Regions from separate parts of the Alteromonas sp. OM2203 genome, predicted to be linked through region 1. Evidence: predicted binding sites of a transcription regulator. Region 1 holds the regulator's gene; the other holds the start of a gene.

The links. The regulator FliA, encoded in region 1, starts transcription of late flagellar genes. The targets are predictions, from matches to a motif close to CTAAAGNTNNNNNNNNNNNNGCCGATA.
Region 2: pomA (flagellar motor protein PomA) is a predicted target of FliA. The motif match lies at 2,304-2,330, and genes of this name have one in related genera.

What each region holds. Positions count from the first base shown of each region.
Region 1 is NZ_CP183209.1:1,198,432-1,207,706, reverse strand. Features, by position in the region: gene ACM0P2_RS05370 (chemotaxis protein CheW) at 1-1,582, opposite strand, end outside; gene ACM0P2_RS05365 (protein phosphatase CheZ) at 1,595-2,350, opposite strand; gene cheY (chemotaxis response regulator CheY) at 2,385-2,768, opposite strand; gene ACM0P2_RS05355 (RNA polymerase sigma factor FliA) at 2,805-3,536, opposite strand; gene ACM0P2_RS05350 (MinD/ParA family protein) at 3,533-4,399, opposite strand; gene flhF (flagellar biosynthesis protein FlhF) at 4,405-5,835, opposite strand; gene flhA (flagellar biosynthesis protein FlhA) at 5,865-7,964, opposite strand; gene flhB (flagellar biosynthesis protein FlhB) at 8,116-9,240, opposite strand; gene fliR (flagellar biosynthetic protein FliR) at 9,247-9,275, opposite strand, start outside.
Region 2 is NZ_CP183209.1:2,951,512-2,960,786, reverse strand. Features, by position in the region: gene dxs (1-deoxy-D-xylulose-5-phosphate synthase) at 1-786, opposite strand, end outside; gene ACM0P2_RS13150 (farnesyl diphosphate synthase) at 819-1,709, opposite strand; gene xseB (exodeoxyribonuclease VII small subunit) at 1,739-1,981, opposite strand; gene pomA (flagellar motor protein PomA) at 2,381-3,142, shown strand; gene ACM0P2_RS13135 (flagellar motor protein MotB) at 3,142-4,071, shown strand; gene ACM0P2_RS13130 (SAM-dependent methyltransferase) at 4,148-5,404, opposite strand; gene ACM0P2_RS13125 (DUF1365 domain-containing protein) at 5,407-6,150, opposite strand; gene ACM0P2_RS13120 (NAD(P)/FAD-dependent oxidoreductase) at 6,147-7,412, opposite strand; gene ACM0P2_RS13115 (SDR family NAD(P)-dependent oxidoreductase) at 7,424-8,143, opposite strand; gene ACM0P2_RS13110 (nuclear transport factor 2 family protein) at 8,140-8,580, opposite strand; gene ACM0P2_RS13105 (LON peptidase substrate-binding domain-containing protein) at 8,838-9,275, shown strand, end outside.

The sequences.
Region 1 (9,275 bases):
CCTTGAGCTTCTCGGGGTCCATGCCCTTGCCGTCGTCTTCAATGGTAAGAAGGATATGATCACCTTCTTGAGACGCTGACAGTTGGACGGTTCCCATTCTTGGCTTGCCCGCTGCCGCGCGATCATCAGGCATTTCAATGCCATGATCTACCGAGTTTCTAACCAAATGCACTAATGGATCGGCCAGTGCTTCAACCAGGTTTTTGTCTAAATCTGTTTCTTCACCAACAAGCTCAAGCGTAATTTCTTTCTTTAAGCTTCTTGCGAGATCTCGAACAACGCGAGGGAAGCGACCAAATACCTTTTTAATTGGCTGCATCCGCGTTTTCATTACCGCACCCTGTAGGTCGCCAGTAACTACATCAAGATTAGCAATCGCTTTAGACATGCTTTCATCGTTGCTATTAATACCAAGGCTAAGCAAACGATTTCGCACCAGAACAAGCTCACCCACCATGTTCATTATCTGATCAAGGCGTTTAGTATCAACCCGCACGGTTGTTTCGGCTTGAGGTGCAGAGGCAGCCGCTTTCTTATCATCCTTTTTAGGTGGAGCACTTGCTGCTTTTGCTGGCGCGCTGGGGGTAGATGGCGCTGGAGCACTTGGTGCAGGAGTTGGTTTTGGCGCTGCCTCTTTGGCTTTTTGAACAGCTTCAGTCGCTGCCTTGTCGACAGGTGGCTCTACCTGCTTAGGCGCTTCACCTAACTTGGTTGGTCCTTGACCTGAACCATGTAATTGGTCAAGAAGGGCTTCAAATTCGTCATCGGTAATTTCTTCGTCACCGCCTGTGCTTGAAGATGCTGGCGCTGCAGGCGCTTTAGTCTCTACAGCTGGCGCTTCGTTGGCGCTGAATTGACCTTTGCCATGTAAATCGTCTAACAGCGCTTCAAATTCTTCGTCGGTAATATCGTCGCTATCACTTATCGCAGAGGTTGTTGAAGCGGCCGGCTTTGACTCAGATGCAGAAGGCGCTTCAGTTGTAGCTGATGATGAGCGACCCGGTGCCGAAGAACCGTGAAGTTCATCGAGCAGCGCTTCGAACTCATCTTCAGTGATTTCGTCAATACCGCCACCGTTATCGCTTTTACTCTCTGCCTCTGCTGTAGGTTCTTCTATTACTAGCTCTGGCTCATCCGCAGCGGTTTCTTGTACAGGGGCGCTTAAAGAGTCGAATATGTTTTCGTCTGGCGTTTCAGGACGACTCAATTTATGCAGTGTATCAACTAACTGCGCGTCTGCAGGTTGCAGTGGCTCCTGAGCCTTCACTCGTTCAAACATTTCTACAACCACATCGGTGGCCTGCAGAATAATATCCATGAGTTCAGGGGTTAAAGTTCTTTGCCCGTTTCGCATCACATCGAATACGTTCTCTGCACCGTGGCAAATTTCGACGAGTTCTGTGAGAGAAAGGAAACCAGCGCCTCCTTTTACTGTATGGTACCCTCGGAATATTGCGTTCAGTAAATCCGCGTCTTCCGGGTTGTTTTCAAGATCAACGAGCTGTTCTTGTAATTGTTCAAGAATCTCTCCAGCTTCAACCAGAAAGTCCTGTAATATATCCTCGTCAACATCAAACGACATGCGCCCGCTCCCCTAAAAACCTAAGCTAGACAAAAGATCATCTACGTCATCTTGGCCTGAAACGACATCATCTCGTTTTTCGGCGTCAATAATTGGGCCTTCTGCCTCTACACCATCTATCTTATCGGCCTTAACACGAGATGGTTTAGTATGTTCTTCTCCATCGCGCTCGCCAAACATGGTAAGCATGTTGACTAAGCTGTCCTCCACCTCTTTTACAAGGTCAATAACGCGACGAATAACTTGCCCCGTCAAGTCCTGATAACCTTGGGCCATCAGCACTTCAGTAAGCAGTTGTGTTAGTTTAGCTGACTGAAGCGAACCTTCTTCTAATAATTCGTCTAAGTCTGCACACAACGCTTTGAATTCACCAAGCTCAATTTGGCGATTCATTAACTTTTTCCATTCTGGCATTACCTTATCGATGCGCATTGAAAGCATTTCTGCTATTGGCATGCTCGCTTCAACGGCATCCATAGTAGTATTAGCAGCTTTCTCAGTTTCTTCAATAACGTAAGTCAGGCGGGACTGAGCATCCGGAATATCGTCGGTTGCTAAGTTTTTAATGCGATCATCAATCTGAAAGTTATTTAACGCGTCATGAAGTTGACGCGTTAATTTTCCTACTTCAGCAAACAACTCAACGTTTTCTTTCATTGATGCTGCTTCAAGTAGGGCATTGGCTGAAGCGTTATCACCTTCTTCAAGATAAGTAACGAGTTGCTTGGCTTCTTCCAACGAAATTGGAACGTTTATATTCGTTGCCATCCAGTAAACCTCATTTATCTGGTGAGCGTCTGGATCAACCTAAACGTTCGAAAATTTTGTCTAATTTTTCTTTTAGCGTTGCTGCTGTAAAGGGTTTTACTACGTACCCGTTCACACCGGCTTGCGCTGCAGCAACGATTTGTTCTTTTTTAGCTTCAGCAGTAACCATAAGAACAGGTAAATGTTTAAGCTTGTCATCTGCTCGAATTGCGCGAAGCAAATCGATACCTTGCATGCCGGGCATGTTCCAGTCAGTAACAACGAAGTCAAAATCACCTTGCTGCAACATTGGCAGTGCAGTGCTTCCGTCATCCGCTTCTTGGATGTTGGCAAAACCTAAGTCTTTAAGAAGGTTTTTGATGATACGTCTCATGGTAGAAAAATCATCAACCACAAGAATTTTCATACTTTTGTCCAAAATAGCCTCCAATGAGGGGTTAATTGTTATTAATTTCTATTCTTCGTCAGCCTGCCACGACTTCATTCGTGATTTGAGTTTTAACATGGCCTGACTGTGAATTTGACTGACTCTTGACTCACTTACATCAAGAACCTCACCAATTTCTCGTAAATTCAATTCTTCATCATAGTACAAAGAAAGCACAATCGCTTCCCGTTCAGGTAGCGTTGTAATCGCTTGGGCAAGTGCTTTTTGAAAAGCGCCCTGCATCAAGTCTTCCAGCGGCGCATCACTGCCTCTACTCTGCTCAGTCGTGATTACGTCCTCCGACACACCCAAATCTTCTATTCCGACAAGTTTGCCGGCATTTACTTCATTGAGCATTTGGTGATAATCCTGCAAGCTTACGTTAAGCTTTTCAGCAATATCAGAATCTCTTGCATCCCTTCCGGTCTCACCTTCTACTTGGGATATAGCTTCCGAAATAGCACGTCCGTTACGATGGACTGAACGAGGGGTCCAGTCTCCTTTGCGTATTTCGTCTAGCATTGCACCGCGAATACGGATGCCTGCAAAGGTTTCAAAGCTAGCTCCCTTAGAGCCATCAAAATTTCGTGCAGCTTCCAAAAGCCCAATCATGCCTGATTGGATAAGGTCATCAACAAGAACACTTGCAGGCAACCTAGCCATCAAGTGATGCGCTATACGCTTAACCAATGGCGCATGTCTTTCGACTAACTGCGACTTATCGGTTTGTTGTTGATAAGCGGCTGCCTTGCTGTTCAACGCTGATTTCCTACTGCTTTTTCTGCAACAAGTTGTTCAATAAAAAATTCAAGATGTCCGCCTGGCTGAGCCGGGATGGGCCATGACAATGCTCTACTAGCAAGTTGTGTTATGGCCACTGCGGCTGGAGAGCCTGGATAGGCATCTACAATAGCCGTTTGTTTTCTTACGGCTTTACGAATATTTTCATCAAATGGAACCGTTGCCACTAATTCTAGTGCAACATCCAAAAAACGCCCTGTCACTTTACTTAATTTACTAAATAATTCTTGGCCTTCACGCACGTCGCGCACCATATTAGCCACTACCTTAAAACGAAAAACGCCATGTTCGCGATTTAAGATTTTTATTAGGGCGTAGGCATCGGTTAGTGAGGTAGGCTCGTCGCAAACCACGACCATGATATCTTGAGAAGCCTTCGAGAAGCTCAATACCATGTCTGAAATTCCAGCAGCAGTGTCGACAATCAGCACGTCTATCGGCGTTCTTAGCTCGCTAAAAGCGCGGATCAAACCTGCGTGTTGAGTTGGGGACAACTCTGCCATCGACTGCGTGCCAGAGGTGGCCGGCGCAATCTTGATCCCGTGCGGACCGGTGACGAGAACATCGTCAAGGGTACATTCACCTGAAAGCACATGAGATAAGTTTTTCTCTACGCGAAGTCCTAGCATAACATCAACGTTTGCCAGACCGAGGTCCGCGTCAAGTACCATGACTCGCTTACCCTGCTTCGCCATAGCGATAGCGGTATTGAGAGTAATATTTGTTTTACCAACGCCACCTTTGCCTCCGGTGACGGCGATAACCTTGATTAACCGTGATTGCTTCATTTTTCTTAAGCTACTCGCTTGATCGTCAATCATACTACTTATGCTGTTTTAATTGCGTTGTTACCACTAGTATGATTCAAACCGTACTTTTTATAAAGCTTTGCAGCAGCGGAAACTAAAGATTTCGCCTCTGCAATCTTAATGTCTTCTGGCACTTTCTGACCATCGGTGACATAGCTAACCGGTAGTTGGTACTCAACGGCAGCGCTCAATACCTCTCCCAAAGAGTAGCATTCATCTAACTTCGTGAAAATACAGCCACTTAATTCAATATCATCATACGCTTGGATGATTCTTTGAAGCGCTGGATATTGGGTATTGGCTTGCGCCACCAAATATTTTTTCACTTTAGGCATTTGACCGTTGTCAAATTGCTTAATTTGTTTAATTAATCGACTATCGCGCTGACTAAACCCTGCCGTATCGATTAATACTAGTCGCTTATGACGAAGTTGGAATAATAAATCGGCTAACTCTTCACTAGTCTGCGCTTTTCTTACCGTACAGCCAATAATTTTTCCGTATGTCGCTAGCTGCTCATAGGCAGCTATTCTATACGTATCTATGGTGATCATAGCGACTGACTCTGCACCATACTTTTGCGCATAACGGGCTGCCAATTTGGCAACTGTTGTTGTTTTACCTGTTCCGGTAGGACCAACCAACGCAACCGCACCTTGTGAACTAAGTATATCGTTCCCCGTCACATTTATGCGATTAGCCAATAGGTTAAGAAGATAAATCCACGCGTCACGTTCGTTATAGTGAGCTGGCGTGTAATTTATTAGCTGATTAGCGAGAGCATTGCTCAACCCCATATCAACTAAACGCGTGGTCAAGTACTGGTGAACTGGTTTTTGACGCTTATTTTTTGCTTCCATAAGGTCAGCAACTTGATATTGCAGAACGTCCCGTAGAGACGCAAGCTCTTCTTTTATTTGTGCAAGTTCTGCCGATTGTGTCATTGGCGCTTCGCCAATGCTTGAGGCTTGGTGGTCAGGAAAGGGTAAGTCATTAGCACGATGACCAGCACTCTGCTGACTTTCCACATCATCAATAAATGCATCAGAAAAATCCAAATGTGACGCTATCTCGTTGGCGTGCTTTGCATTAGCTGACATAGGTTGAGGGCGTTGCTGGATGTGGTTTTCAGCAACGTTAGATAATGTTCCTGGATTGGCTGTCGCAGCCGCAGCACCATGCTGTTTTTCTAATAAGGCTTTTAGGCTATCTGGACCGTCGTCGCCAATTATTTCACTCAAGCTTGGCGTAGCCTTTTGACCAGGCGCTTTTGAGGCAGCTTTAGGAACAGCGAGTTTTGCATCGGGCTCTTTATCATAAGCTGCAACAAGCTCTATACCATCAGCCACTTTGCGGTTTGACATGATAACGGCATCACTGCCTAACTCTGCTTTAACCTGGCTTAACGCCTCACGCATATCTTTGCCGAAGAAACGTCTAATTTTCATTGCAACCTCTCCAATCACCCAGCGTCAGATTATTGACCAACCGAACTGACTATTTTTATTTGTTTGTCATCAGGAACTTCTTGATAAGACAGTACATGAAGCCCAACAACCGAATATTTTAAGAAGCGAGAGAGTACCGGTCTCAGCATGCCAGATGTTAGAAGCACAGCAGGCTCACCTTCTAACTCTTGTTGCTGACTGGCTTGTTGCAGTGATTTTTGCAACTTATCTGCCAAGCCTGGTTCAATACCAGCACCGTCTTCGCCACCTGCTTGAAGTGACTGGTGCAACATCTGTTCCAACTCTGGCGCCAAGGTTATGACAGGTATTTCTTTCGCCCCTTGGGTTATCTCTTGAACAATAAGTCGTTTAAGTGCGATACGTACCGCAGATACAAGTACATCAGGGTCTTGACTGCGAGTACCATACTCACTTAGGGTTTGAACGATGGTTCGCATATCGCGAATAGGCACACCTTCAAATAGCAATGTTTGCAGCACTTTCACCACTGTACTAAGCGGAAGAATATCAGGTACCAAACCTTCAACAAGTTTAGGGTGCTGTTTGGCTAGCATATCAAGAAGCTGCTGGGCTTCCTCGTGCCCAAGTAACTGATAGGCGTTGTTGGTCAACAGCTGACTCAAGTGGGTTGCTACCACGGTCGCCGCATCCACAACCGTATAACCCAATGTCTGCGCATGCTCTCGTTTGTTTGGTTTAATCCATACTGCATCCAGGCCAAATGCTGGGTCCTTGGTTGCTCGTCCTTCTAGTTTACCGAAAACCTGTCCAGGATTAATGGCAAGCTCTTCGTCATGACTAATCACTGAATCACCAATAGTAACGCCTAGCATGGCAATGGTGTATGTATTGGGCTCTAGGTCTAAATTATCGCGAATATGAACGGGTGGAATAAGAAACCCAAGCTCTTGAGACAGCTTTTTACGCACCCCTTTAATACGCGTCAATAACTCACCACCTTGTGACTTATCAACGAGTGGAATAAGGCGATACCCTACTTCTAAACCAATAGTATCAACTTGTTGTACATCGTCCCAGCCCAACTCTTTCACTTCTGGCGCGACGGTTTCGCTCTTAGACACATTGTCGGGTACTGCAGGTGCAGCAGCCTTTTTCCGAGCTTGTACCGTTTGAAAATAAGCAAAGCCTGCAATCAAGAAAGAAAAACCAAGAAACGCTATGTGAGGCATTCCCGGAATGATCCCCATGACAAATAGCACGCCCGAAGCAATGTATAGCGCCTGATTATTTCCCAGCTGGCCGCGTATTTCTTTGCCCATTTCCTGAGATTCATTTTCACGAGTAACGATAATTGCGGTGGCAACTGAAAGCAGTAGTGAAGGAATTTGAGCGACCAGACCATCACCTATGGTCAAGATTGTGTAGATTTCTATTGCGTTTCCGAATGAAAGGCCATGCTGAATCATGCCAATAAATAGGCCGCCAACAATGTTGATTAGCATGATGAAAAGCCCGGCAACTGCGTCACCTTTCACAAACTTTGATGCACCGTCCATCGAGCCATAAAAGTCAGCTTCTGCAGTAATCTCTTCACGACGCTGGCGCGCTTGATCTTGGTCGATATAACCCGCATTCAAATCCGCATCAATTGCCATTTGCTTGCCTGGCATAGCGTCAAGAGTAAATCTTGCACTTACCTCAGAGATACGGCCAGCACCAGCGGTGACTACTTTAAAGTTGATAATAAGTAAAATAGCAAAAACAACGATACCTACGGCATAGTTGCCACCAATAACAACGGCGCCAAAGGCTTCAATTACTTTTCCCGCGGCATCTCCGCCCTCATGACCGTAAAGCAATACAACCCGCGTGGATGCCACGTTTAACGCAAGTCGAAGTACTGTTGCAATTAACAAAACAAGAGGGAAAATACCAAAATCAACAGGTTTTTGAGTGAGAACAGCAACCAATATGATGACGAGAGATAACGCAATATTAAAACTGAAAAGCACGTCCAGCAGGAAAGGCGGCATGGGTAAAATAACCATGCCCATGATTGCCAAAAGGACGATGGGCGCGCCTAGACCACTCGTAAAATTTTGCAGCTGATTTTTATCGAATCGCTGAAGATAACCGGATAACTGCATGGCTTGGTGTCTCTCTATCAGAAAATTGACGCTTTATATGAATCTGAAAGGGAGTTTTCAACTAACGTGCCAGCTTTATTACTAAACTGCTAATCGGCTAAAAATAGCGCTATCTTGATTATGGTAAGCTTTTTCCGGACGATGACTGTGATTATCGACGATATTCTGGCGGAATGGGCAAATCTCGCTTGAGCGGTTTAGGCCGCTTGCCTTTCCCTGCCCTATGCGCCTTCAATTGATACACATGAGCTAGCACCTGCGCTACCGCCATAAATAAAGCGTTGGGAATTTCATCGTCGACTTCTGTTGAATAGAAAATAGCGCGAGCTAGCATCGGAGAAGGGATTAAAGGTACATTATTTGCGGTAGCGATTTTTCTGATGTGCATTGCTAACTCATCTGCACCTTTAGCGACAACCACTGGCGCTCTTAAACCCTTTTCATCGTATTTAATAGCGACAGAAAAGTGAGTTGGGTTGGTAACAACCACGTCTGCTTGAGGCACTTCCTGCATCATTCGCTTGGTTGCAGCTTGATATTGCAGGCGACGAATACGCCCCTTAACCATAGGGTCGCCTTCTGCGTTCTTTCTTTCGTCTTTGACCTCTTGTTTGGTCATCTTCATTTCTTTGTTGTGCTTATACATTTGGTAAGGCACATCAATAAGTGCAATGGGGATCATTCCACACACTAAAATAAGAAAAGCCCACTTGAGCATGTCGAGCGCATGAAAGATATTGCCTGGATAGAGTTCCATATCAAGATGCAGCGCTTCATCTTCAAAGTACAACAACGCGCCAATTGCCATGCCGATAATAACGACAACCTTGGCAATAGATTTTAATAGTTCTACCAATCCATTGGTGCCGAACATGCGCTTGAACCCCTGAATCGGGCTCATTTTAGACCCTTTGGGTTTTGCTCCTTCCCATGTGAAATTGTAGCCGCCAAGGGCAATAGAACCATAAATTCCAGCTATCATTGCGACAACCATATATAGCAATACCGCAGGGCCTACCGCCGTAAAAGCCTCTCCCCATGCGCCAAACATATGGGTAATATCGTAGGTTTCGTCGCGAGAAAGAATAAACATTCGCTGAGTAAGTTTAAAAACAGATTCTGCAATCCAGCCACCGACGAATAGAAACATAACGGCGCTGACTATTAGCACCAGTGTCGTGGATAACTCCCGGGAACGAGCCAATTGCCCTTTTTTTCGGGCATCTTCGAGTTTTTTCCCCGTGGGGTCTTCTGTTTTTTCGCTTGAATCTGCCATTATTTCCTACGGACAAATATTCAATAATTCACACA
Region 2 (9,275 bases), 1.8 Mb from region 1:
CACTGCATTTACGTCATGGCCATCAATCGGGCCAATATAATTAAATCCAAGCTCTTCAAAGATAGTGCCGGGTACAACCATCCCTTTTAGGTGCTCTTCTGCTCGGCTTGCAAATTCTTTGATAGGAGGAACGTTACTTAGCAGTTTTTTGCCGCCGTCACGTATAGAGTTAAAAAAATTACCCGTTAGCAAGCGTGCCAGGTGACTGTTAAGGGCGCCTACGTTTTCAGATATCGACATTTCGTTGTCGTTAAGTACGACAACCATGTCTTTTTTGATATCGCCTGCGTGATTAAGTGCTTCAAACGCCATACCAGCGGTCATCGCACCGTCACCAATGACAGCTACTACTTTGCGATCCTTTCCTTCTTTTTCTGCCGCCACAGCCATTCCTAGCGCTGCGCTTATCGACGTCGAAGAATGACCGACAGCGAAAGTATCGTACTCACTTTCAGGTGGCCACGGGAATGGATGAAGGCCGTTCTTTTGGCGAATGGTGCTCATGCGCTCTGCACGACCCGTAAGGATTTTGTGAGGATAGGCTTGATGGCCGACATCCCACAACAGTCGGTCGAATGGTGTGTTGTAAACGTAGTGAAGTGCTACCGTAAGCTCTACTGTTCCCAGTCCAGAGGCAAAGTGACCGCTGGTTTGACTCACACTGTTGAGTAAGTATTCACGTAACTCATCGGCAAGTTCGCGTAATTTTTCTTGAGGCAGTTGCCTCAACTTGTCAGGTGTTTGCGCAAGCGCAAGCGTTGGGTAATGTTGGAGATCTAAACTCATGTACTTATTATCTTTTTCAACATGGCGCGTGGCTAATGGTCGCGTTTCACCAAAAGCTCGCTAAACGCAATTAAACTGTCAGTATTGTAGGGTAAACGCGCCAATGCTTGAAGTGCATTATCGTGAAGCTTTGCTAATTCTCTCTTGGCTCCTTCCATGCCAAGCTTAGCTGGAAAGGTATTTTTCCCAAGTGCTTCGTCAGAACCTGCGGGTTTCCCTAATTTTTCGCTACTGCCCACAACATCTAAAATGTCGTCTTGTACTTGAAAGGCTAAGCCAATATCCGCTGCATATGCCATTAAGTCAATTTTAGTCTGAGGTAAAAGACCCTCACTAACGATGGCTACCATTTCTACGCAGGCTTGCAATAGGGCACCTGTTTTCAACTTATGAAGCGCTTTTAGCTCGTCTATTGAGATAGTTTTACCCGTGCTCGCTAGGTCGATGGCTTGACCGCCACACATGCCCACATAGCCGGCACTTTTAGCTAACACAGATAATAGCTGAGGGCGTTTGGCTTCAGCGTAGGTGCTCAAAGGTGCATCGGCTAATACGGTAAATGCAAGTGCTTGTAATGCATCACCTGCCAATATCGCTGTTGCTTCATCGAAGGCGATGTGACAGGTAGGCATACCGCGACGCAAGTCATCATCATCCATTGCCGGTAGATCGTCATGTACCAGCGAATAAGCGTGCACGCACTCAATAGCCATACTAATGGCCATTTGGTCTTTTTTGGGGACGTCTAGCGTATTACCCACTACCTGAACGAGCAATGGACGCATGCGTTTACCGCCTGCAAGTAGCGCGTGACGCATAGCGTCTTTTAGGCGCGGTGCGTAATCCGGTAGTTCATCAATCAGAGTAAGAAGAGATGCATCAGTTTGCTGTTTAACTTGCTGATGCAAAGCAGAAAAATTCATAGATTGCCTGTAATGTAAAAATGAACCTCTTAAGGCTGTTCACTTTCAGGTAGAGATTGAAGTGTTTCTTCGCCTTGTTCGTTAAGCAATATTTTTACTTTTTGCTCAGCGTTTTCAAGGGACTGCTGGCCTTGGCGAGAGAGTGCAATACCGCGTTCAAATTTTTCTAGCGCTTTATTTAATGGTAAATCACCGTTTTCCATTTCGTTAACGATAGCTTCTAATTCCGATAACGTTTCTTCGAAAGACGCTGATGGTTTTTCCGTCGTCATAAAAACACTCAATATAAAGGCTAAAATACGTATACCGCGCACATTAACCGAGGGTTGCACGAGGGTCAAATGGTTTGTCTGTATATCGCTAATAACATCATCGTATCGCTTTTTTTTCATTCAAGTCAAAAATCAGCATAGTGTTAAATTGTGCTATATTCGATGCTATCTTAGTAACCATAATTCCAGCCTCAAATAATAGCGCGTCGCGCTTTAATGCGAATAAAATGGTTTCCGAGTAAATAAAAAGGTAGGAAAGCGAGATAAAGCGTTATGCTCTAATTATAAAAATTAATAAATGTGATATTTTTCAACAATGTTGTTTTAGTATTTCTGTCTATTGCCGATAGAATGTCTGTAGATTAACAGCACTGACTGCGTTTAAATGGGGAAGAGTGAGTGGATTTAGCAACCGTCATAGGTATGTTGGGCGCCATTGGTTTCATAGTTATGGCTATGATCCTGGGCGGCAGCTTGAGCATGTTCATCGACGTGCAATCAATACTTATCGTATTTGGGGGCACCTTATTTGTCATTTTATCACAATTTACGTTAGGCCAGTTTTTTGGTGCGGGTAAGATTGCTGGTAAGGCATTCATGTTTAAAATTGAATCGCCCGAAGAACTTATTGAGAAGATTGTCGAAATGGCAGATGCTGCGCGTAAAGGCGGGTTTCTGGCGTTAGAAGAAGCAGAGATCTCAAACGAGTTCATGCAAAAAGGCGTTGATATGCTCGTAGACGGCCATGATATTGAGGTAGTCAGAGAAACCCTTTCCAAAGATATTTCCATGACATCAGAGCGCCACGATTTCGGAGCCTCGTTCTTTAAAGGTATGGGTGACATCGCTCCCGCGATGGGGATGATCGGTACGTTAATCGGGCTGGTAGCCATGCTTTCTAACATGGATGATCCGAAAGCCATCGGCCCTGCAATGGCGGTTGCACTACTTACTACTCTCTACGGTGCATTCTTCGCTAACGTTATCTGTCTGCCGATTGCTTTTAAACTATCCGTTCGTGCCGGTGAGGAAAAACTCAATCAAAGCTTGGTGCTAGATGGCATTGTTGGTATTGCCGATGGCCAAAATCCCCGTGTAATTGAGGGGGTGTTGAAAAACTATCTTGCAGCGAGTAAACGCGGAAGCGCAGAGGAAGAGTAATGGCTGAAGAAGAATGCCCAAAATGCCCCCCAGAGGGGCTGCCAGCTTGGATGGGGACCTTCGCCGACTTAATGTCGCTGCTGATGTGCTTTTTTGTACTTTTACTTTCGTTTTCTGAAATGGATGTACTTAAGTTCAAACAAATCGCGGGCTCAATGAAGTTCGCTTTTGGTGTTCAAAATAAAATTGAAGTTAAAGATATTCCCAAAGGTACTAGCGTTATCGCAATGGAGTTTCGCCCGGGTAAGCCTGATCCGACCCCTATCGAATCGATTCAGCAGCAGACCAACGAGATGACGCAGCAAATGCTGGAATTTCAGGCTGGTAATGAAGACTCAGCCGGTGGGCGGCAAAAGCAGCGCGGTGAGCAGCGAGGTGGTCAATCACAACAGACTGCGACAGAATCGTCTTCTTCCGCAGAGCAAAGCACTGACCAGTCACAAATGGCTGAGTTAATGAAGAAAGTGGCGCAGCAGCTCGAAAAGCAAATTCTAGATGGTTCGGTAGAGATGGAGTCGTTAGGGCAGCAGCTAACTATTCGTATACGTGAAAACGGCTCGTTTTCAGCAGGGTCTGCTTTCTTACAGCCTCAGTTTCAGCCTGTATTGAGAAAAATAGGTTCACTTTTAGCTGATGTTCCGGGAGAAATTGAAATTTCAGGTCACAGCGATGGTCAGCATATCGCTAACGAACTTTATCGTTCGAACTGGGACTTGTCTTCACAGCGTGCGGTAGCTGTAGCGGAAGCGATGCGTACAGCACCAGGCTTTGATGAAAGTCGCATGTCTGTGGTAGGTAAAGCAGATACGGTTCCTATTGTCGAGAATGCAACGACATCTAGTGATAGGGCGAAGAACCGCCGTGTGGAGATTAATATTAATCAGGGTAAGCCGATGATATCCAAACCTATTTCTGTGGTAGACGATTAACTGACAAGCATACAAAAACGGCGCTATTAGAGCGCCGTTTTTTATTCAACCCATTGGTACCACTTAACGATTAACACTATACTCGCGCGAGCTCTTGTCGATAGTGGGGTTTAGAAATAACCAGCTGTACGGTACTGATGGTTCTTTCTAAAAAGCCACCTTCACAATATTTTAAATAGTAAGTCCACATACGCATGAATCGCTCGTCATATCCGTCGTTTAGCAATTCATCTTTGGCCGACATGAACGCTTCATACCAATGATTAAGTGTCTTTGCGTAATCAACACCAATGTCGTGGAGGTCGCGAATCATCATATTAGTATATTTCTTCAGATGAGCATTTAACTGGTGTTGAGAGGGTAAAAAGCCACCGGGGAAAATATACTTCTGAATAAAATCTACACTGTTTGAGTAGCTGTCGTAACGCCTGTCGTCGATAGTGATAGACTGAAGCAACATAAGACCATCGTCTTTAAGAAGCGAAGAGCACTTTTCAAAAAAGTTCCCCAAATATTGTTTACCAACGGCTTCAATCATTTCGATAGATACCAGCTTGTCATATTGACCTTCAAGTAAGCGGTAATCTTTCTTCAGCAAAGTAATCTTGTCTTCAAGTCCTTCTTTTTTTATCCACTCCTTTGCCCAGGCGTGTTGCTCTTCCGAGATAGTCGTCGTTGTTACTCTACATCCGTAATGTTTAGCCGCGTAAACTGCCAGGCCACCCCAACCAGTACCAATTTCAATCAAGTGATCACTTTCTTGCAGCTGCAATTTATCGCAAATAGCTTTTAGCTTGTAATTTTGCGCTTCATTAAGCGACGCATTCGGATCTGGGTAGATAGCGGATGAATACATCATAGTAGGATCGAGGAAGCGAGTATAAAGCTTGTTGCCCAAATCGTAATGCGCTTCGATATTGCGCTTGGCTTGATCTTTTGTGTTTCTGCGAGCGAAATGTTGTATTTTATTGATGGGCATGGTGACCCACTTAAATTTGTTTTCCCACTCATCAAGGGTGGGTAAGTTTCTTGCAAAAATTCTCACTACTGCCGTAACTTCGTCACTGTCCCACAAATCGTCCATGTAGGCTTCACCCGCACCAACGCTTCCACCAAGTAAAAGGCGACGGTAGGCTTTTACATCTTTAATGTTTACCGTTGCTCGCAACTCATCGTCTTCTTTGCCAAAACGAGCGATAACGTCGCCATTTTCTTGAATAGTTAAACTGCCAAATGGCAGCTGTTTTAGGCATTGTAGAAACAACGTTCTACATACCTTATCTACAAAAGAGACCTCTGATGTGGTCAGTAGTACAGATTCACCGAAAGACATTGTTATTGTTCCTGACTTTTTTCTGGGTGTGTATACAGTGGCGTTCTTTTAAGCAATAGTTTAAACGCGTGCCAATAAATTCCGGCCACAGTTTTTATTGTCATACTGGGTATACGTTTAAGTGCTTGAGTTAGATTCGCATTATCTAAAGTATATTTTGTAAGATTTATCCCAGCACTGAACTCTTTGTCGCTTCGCACACAGTCCATCGCTAGAGAAAGTCTAGTAGAAGGCTGGGAAATTGACCATTTGTATGTCATGTCCATTGGATTAAAGGGCGATACATGAAACGCTTTTGGGGTATCGTCTTGGGTGTCTAAATTAACGAGATAGTGATGACGTTCGTTCCAAGGTGTGTTACTGACTTCGGCCAACATGTGCGTAAATTTACCGTCTGTATTGCGAAGGTAGTAAAAGTTGACGGGGCTGAAATACCAGCCCCACATTCGTAACTGTCCCAACATAAAAACGTCACCGGAAAGGGGAGTGCCATCATTAAGCTCAATCATTCTATTAAGCACTGCCTGACGAAGTGAGTGCGATGGATCGCCCAAGTAATCTTCTCGTTTAAAACGGACTCTTGCTTTTCCTTCGGCGGAAAAATATTTCAGCTCGTGTGACAAGGTTGTAAGCTCTTCTTCATCAAGCTTCAGCCAAAACAAGTAAATGTCATAATCAAATTTATGCTGGGTAGGCTTAAACCTTTGGTGATAAACCTTACCTTTGTAAATGGCACTCTCTGTCACAGCGTTTCACCAAAGCGAGCGCATACATCCAGTGCGCTTTTTACACCGTCTTCATGGAACCCGTTGTACCAATATGCGCCGCAAAAATGCAGGTTGTCTACACCGCAAATCTCATTTCTTCTCGCTTGAGCATTAACCATTTTCGCACTGTATTGCGGGTGAGCATACTGGTAGGTGCCCAATACGCTAGAAGGCTCAATTTCGGCGGAGTTGTTTAACGTTACGCAGTAAGTGTTTTCGACGTCTAACCGTTGAAGGATATTCATATTGTAGGTCACGGATGCAGGTCGTGACTCTTCACTGACATCTTCTTTGAGACGATAATTCCAACTTGCCCACGCTAACTTTCTTTTGGGGAGTTGGTTTATGTCTTTGTGCATCACTACGTCATTTTCGGCATAAGGAATGTTACCAAGGATGTCCTGATGCAGTGAATTAGGCGCACCCAGCATCCGTAATGCTTGATCACTATGGCAGGCAAAAACGACGTGGTCATATTGCAGTTTATCACCGGTCGAATCAGTAACTTCCCAGACATTGTCAACTTTCATAACGGATGTGACAGCGGATGAAAGCTTTATTTTCGATTCAAACGGAGCAATCAAAGGAGGGACATACTGGCTAGAGCCTCCTTTGATTGTGTACCACTGAGGTCTGTCGGTTATGTTGAGTAAGCCGTGGTTATTAAAGAATTGGAGAAAGAACGTAAGCGGGAACTTTCGCGTTTGCTCCAGGCTGCTTGACCAAATAGCCGCACACATAGGAAGTATGTAATAACGAGCAAAATCGTTGCTTAGACCCAGCTCTTTGATAATGTCTTCAAGGGTAAGAGCTGATGTATCCCGTCCTTCCGCGACCATCGCTTTACACGCTTTATTAAACGCAAGGATGTCTCTTACAATACGCCAGAATTTGGGGCGTAGAATATTGCGGCGTTGTGCGAATAGACTGTTAAGATTATTGCCGTTGTACTCAAGGTTGGCTTTTCTGCTCATCACAGAAAAACTCATTTCTGTGGGCTGATAATCTACATTAAGCTGCTTCATAAGTTTGATGAAATTGGGGTAGGTCCAGTCGTTAAATACAATAAACCCCGTGTCGATACTGTGCACTGCGCCGTTGTCGGTAATTTGTTTTGTAGCAGTGTGGCCGCCAATATAGTCGTTAGCTTCGTAAACCGTAATGTCGTTCTTTCTATTAAGTAGATGTGCGCAGGTTAGCCCTGATATTCCGGTGCCTATGATGGCAATCTTATTCGTCATTCGTTTGTCTCTTATTGTTTTTTTCGCATCGATAAAGATATGCGCTTCTGTAGCAGTGTTGGAAGTATGTGCATAAATCGGAGAATAAAGCCAAAAATTCTTGGGAAGAACACTGTCTGCTTATCATTCTCGATGCCAGCAAGCATAGCTTGTGCTGCTTCTTCTGCGCTGATTTTCATCGGCATTTCAAAGTCGTTTTTATCCGTTAAGGGCGTTTCGACGAAACCAGGCGATACCGCCTGAACTTTTATTCCTTTATGGTGAAGGTCGACTTCAAGTGATTTTGTAAAATAATGAAGGGCGGCTTTACTTGCGCCATAAGCTTGAGATTTGGTAAAGGGTAGCAGGCGCGCCATGCTATCTACGATAACAAGCTTATCTCCCTGCTGTAATTTAGGTAAGAGTGCGTCAACACAATTAACCACGCCGAAGAAATTAGGTTCAAATACTCGTCTGAACATGTCGGGCTCGAAATTATCGATATCAACATATTCGCAAGTTCCGGCGTTGAGTACTGCAATATCAAATTTTACTGCGGATAATGCACGGCGAGCGTCCTCAAGGTCGGTTACGTCAAATTGACACGCGTCTATATTGCTATTACTACTCAATTCATCTAACGCATCTTTGTTTCTACCGCACGCTATTACGCGATAACCTTCTTTAGCTGCGTGAATGGCAAGTGCTTTACCAATGCCTGATGTTGCGCCAGTAATTAAAATTGTTTTCACGATGCAAGCTTCCCTTTAATTTTTTTGATAACAAAACCTAAGATGGGTACGTGCTCGTAGACCATTTCGCCCAAGTCATAGTAATCTTTGTGGTAAGCAACTCTGTCATCTACAACGTTTAGTTGAGTAGTGCCGTCTAGCGTGATGTGCTTATTATTTCCTTTTAGCGTCAGGTGCATTGTCCAATTAACTATGTGTGTAACTTGAGTTCTCGCAGTATTGTTACCGTCACAGTCAAAAACGTCTGCAATGTCAAACCTGCAGCTTTCGGCCTGTGTTAGCAAGTTTGAAAAGTAATTTTTTACCGCGTCGATGCCGCGATGTGTTGTTATGGGGTCGACAAATACAACGTCTTTTGCGTAGATACTTTCAAGATCATCTGGAGATATTTGACATATATCCGTGTAAATTTTACAAAACCGCTCAATTACGTCCATCTATGCCCCTTACGTACATTCTGTCAGCGCACCTAGTTTAAGAAGTTGAATAGTTCAAGTAGTCATATCGTCACTTCCTAAACTTTTAACTACAAGTCTCTGATCTTGTTTTTGTTAATAAAGTTTTACGAAAACTAACTTACAGCAAATGAAGTGACTAAGATCACGTATTTGTACTTACCTGTGAAAAAAATTCCCATTCGATCCTATTTGTTCCCACTTGCGTAAGTATTTTCATGTTTTCGGAAGTGTCAATTATGAGTTTAGAACGATTTCCATTATTTCCTTTATCTGCCCATCTTTTACCAGAGGGTAGAATGGCTTTGAGAATTTTCGAGCCACGATATGTGCGCATGGTCAAACAGGCATGCGCCGAAAACAGTGGCTTTGTGATGTGTATGCTTAATTCAAATGGCGACAAGGAAACAAACAAACACATTCATAAAATCGGTACATACGCGCAGGTTGTAGACTTCGATATGCTCGATGACGGTTTGCTTGGCATAAAGGTTGCTGGTTCTCACTTAGTTGAGGTAAGTAATATTGAAGCCGAAAAAGATGGTCTTCGCACTGGCGATTGCAAAACAATACCGCAGTGGCAGTGTGATTTAGCACCTCAGCAAATAGCGCCTATGGACGAGCGACTTAAAGAAATATTCGGGAGCTATGAAGAATTGGCTGCGCTTTATGAATCA